DNA from 2 places in the Microbacterium altimontanum genome. Region 1 is predicted to be linked to the other one. Evidence: predicted binding sites of a transcription regulator. Region 1 holds the regulator's gene; the other holds the start of a gene.

Region 1 (2,462 bases):
CGCCGGCCGCGGTCAGCATGTCCTTGTTCCAGAAGAGGACGGTCTGAGCTTCCATCAGCAGCGGGTAGGCGTAGAACTTGCCGTTCAGCTTGGACACCGACTGCGCGAACGGCATGATCTCGTCGAGCGCCTTCTGATCGACGACCTTGCCGAGGTCGTACAGCTGGCCGGCGTTGACCGCGTCCTGGATCGGCCCCGAGTGGGTGTAGATGTCAGGCGCCTTGCCGGCGGCCTGCGCGGCCTTCATCTTCTGGTCCCAGGCGTCGGCGGGCACCTCGGTGTCGACGACCTTGATCTTGTCCTGCGATGCGTTGAACTTCTTGACGATGTCCTTGTACCAGGCGTTCTCCGGCGGAGTGAACGTGCGGTGCCAGAACGTGATGGTCGTGACGCCGTTGGCATCCGGTCCGCCCGTCCCGCCGCCCGAGCACGCGGAGAGTGCCATGCCTGCCACGACCAGCGCGGCGCCAGCCGCGATCAGCCTGCCCTTACTCTTGTGCATTCGTCCTCCTCAGGAACACGACTCGTCCGCGAGCCGTTGCTGTGGCCGGTCACTGACCGGAGTGAGCGCCGAGCAGGATGTCTCGGGCTGCCCCTGGCGGCGCAGCGGATCACCCTTGATCTCGTCGGAGGCCAGCGTAAACGAAATCGATTTCATCCGCAACGGGACGAGACCCGACTGTGACATGGAAGGGCTGTGGGACGGGATGCAGCCCCAGGCAGGACCACCTCTGGCGGCGCTTCACGCCCCTGAGTCGCCGTGGCCGTTCGATGCCGGCAGGGAAATCGATTTCAGCGCGCTCCGCATGCCGAGGCCCCCACGCAGACGCCCGCGGTCACCGCTCGTTGCCGCGGCGATAATTGCCCGTGGCGCGCTGCAGGAGGGCCTGGTCGGCTGCGTCGCCGCGGCCCAGACGCGCAGAGAGGCGCGCGGCCGCCGCACCGCGCACGGTCGTGACGGTGCGGCCGCCGCGATCGATGAGCACGTCACCGGCCTTCGTCACCTGATAGGTGAACGGCTCGTACCCGCTCATTGCTCCTCGTCGTCGCGGACGTGCGGGCGGTAGAGCACGATGTCGGTGGATCGGCGCACGCGACGCCCGTGCCGCAATGTGACGACCGACCCGGTCGCGCCCGCGGCGAACACCCGGGCACCCGGGCGGTTCGCCATCTCGAGCCGCACGCGCTCCTCCAGGTCACGCACCCGGTTGTGCAGTTCACGGACGTTGTCCTCGAGCTCGAGGATGCGCGCGATCGCCGGCAGACTCATCCCGTCGGCCGACATCCGTGCCACCTCGCGTAGCTGATGCACGTGGCGCACGGAGTAGCGCCGCGACCCGCCCTGCGTGCGCGCGGGAACGACGAGCCCCAGCCGGTCGTACTGACGCAGGGTCTGGGGATGCATGCCGGCCAGCTCCGACGCCGCCGCGATCGCGAAGATCGGGGCGTCCTCGTCCAGCGGCCGCTGCTGCTCATTCATCATCCGTCACCCCCTTCTCGTCCAGAGGGCCCGCTCGCCCGTCGCAAATCGACCTTCCTCACCGCAGCGAAGGTCGATTTGCGACAGGTGAGCGGTCCCGGCGGACATGTCAGGCCCGAGCCTTCGCCATCAGCTCGGCGCGCGGGTTCTCCTTCGGCTCGAGCGACGCGAAGTGCTCGAGCGCCTCCCGCGCCTGGTCGTCGAGGTGCGCCGGCACCGCGACCTGCACCTCGGCCAGCAGATCGCCGGTGCCCTTCTTGCTCTCCACGCCTCGGCCCTTCACGCGGAGCACACGTCCCGAAGGAGTCCCGGGTGCGACCCTCAGCCGCACCGGATCGCCGCCCAGCGTCGGCACCTCGATGGTCGCACCCAGCGTCGCCTCGGTGAAGGTCACGGGCACGACGACGCGCAGGTTCAGCCCGTCACGGGTGAACACCGGATGCGGGCGCACGGTCACCGTCACGACGATGTCGCCGTTCTCGCCGCCATCCGGCGACGGGCGCCCGCGGCCGCGCAGACGGATCTTCTGCCCATCCGCGACCCCTGCCGGGATCTTCACCTTGAAGGGCTTGCCGTCCTCCCCCGCGAGCGTGATCGTCTCGCCGCGCACCGCGGTCGCGAAGTCGAGCGTCGTGCGCGCCGTCACGTCGGCGCCCCGCTGCGGCCCGCCGTAGCCGCGGAACCCGCCGGTCGGCTCCCCGAACCCGCCGGAGCCGAACGTGCCGCCCTGCTGGCCGAACATCGAGAAGATGTCCTCGAAGTTCGCGTTCTGCTGGTAGCGCGCACCGCCGGGGCGGCCGCCCTGGCCGAACATGCTGAACACGTCCTCGAAGCCGCCCGACCCCTGGCCGCCGGCCGTGAAGCGCGCTCCTGACCCCATGGCCCGAAGCTGGTCGTACTCGGCACGCTGCTCCTTGTCGGAGAGCACCGAGTACGCCTCGCTGATCTCCTTGAACTTCGCCTCGGCCGCGCTGTCGCCCGG
Region 2 (2,462 bases), on a different contig from region 1:
CAGCCCCTGGAGGATCTCGACGGCTTCCTCGACGCTCGGCTCGCCGACCTTGACGGGCTGGAAGCGGCGCTCGAGGGCCGCATCCTTCTCGATGCGGCGGTACTCGTCGAGCGTCGTGGCCCCCACCAGGTGCAGATCGCCACGTGCGAGACGGGGCTTGAGGATATTGCCCGCGTCCATGCCGCCCTCGCCGTTGCCGCCAGCGCCCACGACGGTGTGCACCTCGTCGATGAAGACGACGAGGTCGCCCTTGCGGGCGGCGATCTCGTCCATCGTCGCGGTGAGGCGCTCTTCGAAGTCACCGCGGTACCGGGTGCCGGCGAGCATCGCCGGCAGGTCGAGCGCGATGACGCGCACGCCGCGCAGCTGCTCGGGCACCTCGTCCGCCACGATCGCACGGGCGAGGCCCTCGACGATCGCGGTCTTGCCCACGCCGGCCTCGCCCACGAGCACGGGGTTGTTCTTCGTCCGGCGGCTGAGGATCTCGATGGTCTGCTCGATCTCGTCGGCACGGCCGATCACCGGGTCGAGCTCGCCCGCCTCGGCGAGAGCCGTGAGGTCGGTGCCGAACTTGTCGAGCATCGAGCCGGAGGACGGCTGCTGCTGCGGAGCCGGGGCGCCTCCGGGCGCGACGGTCTCGCCAGGCTGGGTCAGCGCCTCGGCGGTCACACCGGCGTGGGCGAGCACCTGGCCGGCCGGGGAGTCCTGCGCGAGCACGAGCGCGAAGAACAGGTGCTCCGGGTCGATGTAGGTCGAGCCCGACGAGCGGGCGACCTGGAACGCGTGGAACAGGGTGCGCTGCAGCGCCGGCGTGACGACGGCGCCGTCGGGATCGGCGGATGTCGCGCTCGGCGCGGGCAGCCGCTGCTCCGCGCCCTGCGCGATCGCCGTGGGCTCGGCGCCCGCGCGCCGCACGGCGTGCTGCACCGGATCGACGTCCATCAGCACGCGCAGGACGTGCAGGGTGTCGACCTCGCGCTGCCCGCGGGCGAGGGCGAACTGCGCCGCCTGCTGCAGGATCTCCTGCGTACGGGCTGTCATGAAGCGGCTCAGGTCGATGGACCGCTGCTGACGCGCACGCTCACCGGCGAGGTAGCGCGCGAGGAAATCGTCGAATGCGCGCGCGCCATCCGCGGCGCCCTCGAACGGGGTGTCGTCTGACATTCACTGGCTCCTTGAGAAGTGCTTCCCGCACATCAACGTCAACTTGAGTGCGGTCGTATCAAGTTTAACGCGTACGCCCGCTGAGTATTCCCGATGTCGGACGTCGGCCCTACCGTGGGAGCTCCCGAGCAAAGGAGCAGGTATGGACTGGCGGATCGAGCTGATCTTCGTCCCGGTGACCGATGTCGACGCGGCGAAGGAGTTCTACACGCGGATCGGGTTCCACCCCGACCACGATCAGACCCCGTTCGAGGGGCTGCGGTTCGTGCAGATGACCCCGCCCGGGTCTGCCTGCTCGATCGCGTTCGGCACGAACCTCGGCATCGATCTCGAGCCGGGCCGGCAGAACACGATCCAGGTCGTGGTGCCGGATGCCGATGAGGCGCTCGCGCATCTGCGCGACGTCGGAGTCGAGGCCGACGGGGTCGATGAGCAGGCGTGGGGGCGGTTCGTGACGTTCCGCGACCCCGACGGAAACCGCTGGACCCTGCAGCAGCTTCCGCCCCGGTAGCGGTGGGACGCCCCAAGGGCCTCCCGCCCGGCAGCGGCGGACCGCGCGGCGCGTCCGGCTCTCAGAGGGGCGCGAGGAGCGACGGGTCGGTCTCATCCCACTTCTGCGCGGTCTGCGCGAGCCAGAAGATGGCGAAGAGGCAGATGAGACCGACCTCGCCGACGAGCACCCACGGCTGGCCGTGCTGGTCGGCGCCGGCGAGACGGGCCGCGAACACGACCGCGAGGTAGCAGAGCGCGCCGACCATGCCGACCGCGACGACCACGTACACGCCGCGCCACGGCGCACGGGCCGTGCGCGCCGACACGATGGCGACGGCGACCATGAGGCCGAAGAAGACCCCGGTCGCGATGAAGTGCCCGAAGGCCAGGAGCGTGTCCGGCGAGGCGGTCAGCCAGACGAGGAGCGCGACGGCGACCGCAGCGACGACCACGGCCGGAACCCACACGCCGGGCGCGATCATGGGCGCCTTCGGCGCGCGGGGTCGTGTCACGGCCAGGACGACAGCGGCGGCAGCGGCGGCGAGGGTCGTCACGACGAGTACGGTGACGCCCACCTGCATCGCGAGCGCCTCAGAGGCCGGCACGCACTCCACGTCGGGCGGACACAGCTCGCCGGCGTCGCGCGTGTCGCCGGCGATGACCGGTGTGGGTACGAGCGCGATCAGCACGGCGAAGGGGGCTGCGACATCCAGCAGCACCTGTTCCACACTGTGTCCCGACAGGGCGACGAGAGCGAGCGCGATGGCGAACAGCGCGCCGGTGAAGACCGTGCGGCCGGGCGTGTA

What was found. The regulator HspR, encoded in region 1, represses chaperone genes until heat shock. The targets are predictions, from matches to a motif close to AAGTTGAGTCNNNNNGACTCAACTT.
Region 2: the regulator HspR is predicted to act here: its motif matches at 1,205-1,229, upstream of AC3RX1_RS15805 (ATP-dependent Clp protease ATP-binding subunit).

The regions. Positions count from the first base shown of each region.
Region 1 covers NZ_JBYRJB020000002.1:400,702-403,163, forward strand. The annotation lists gene AC3RX1_RS04110 (ABC transporter substrate-binding protein) at 1-502, opposite strand, end outside; gene AC3RX1_RS04115 (hypothetical protein) at 837-1,034, opposite strand; gene AC3RX1_RS04120 (heat shock protein transcriptional repressor HspR) at 1,031-1,483, opposite strand; gene AC3RX1_RS04125 (DnaJ C-terminal domain-containing protein) at 1,590-2,462, opposite strand, start outside.
Region 2 covers NZ_JBYRJB020000010.1:14,531-16,992, reverse strand. The annotation lists gene AC3RX1_RS15805 (ATP-dependent Clp protease ATP-binding subunit) at 1-1,164, opposite strand, end outside; gene AC3RX1_RS15800 (VOC family protein) at 1,307-1,675, shown strand; gene AC3RX1_RS15795 (hypothetical protein) at 1,737-2,462, opposite strand, start outside.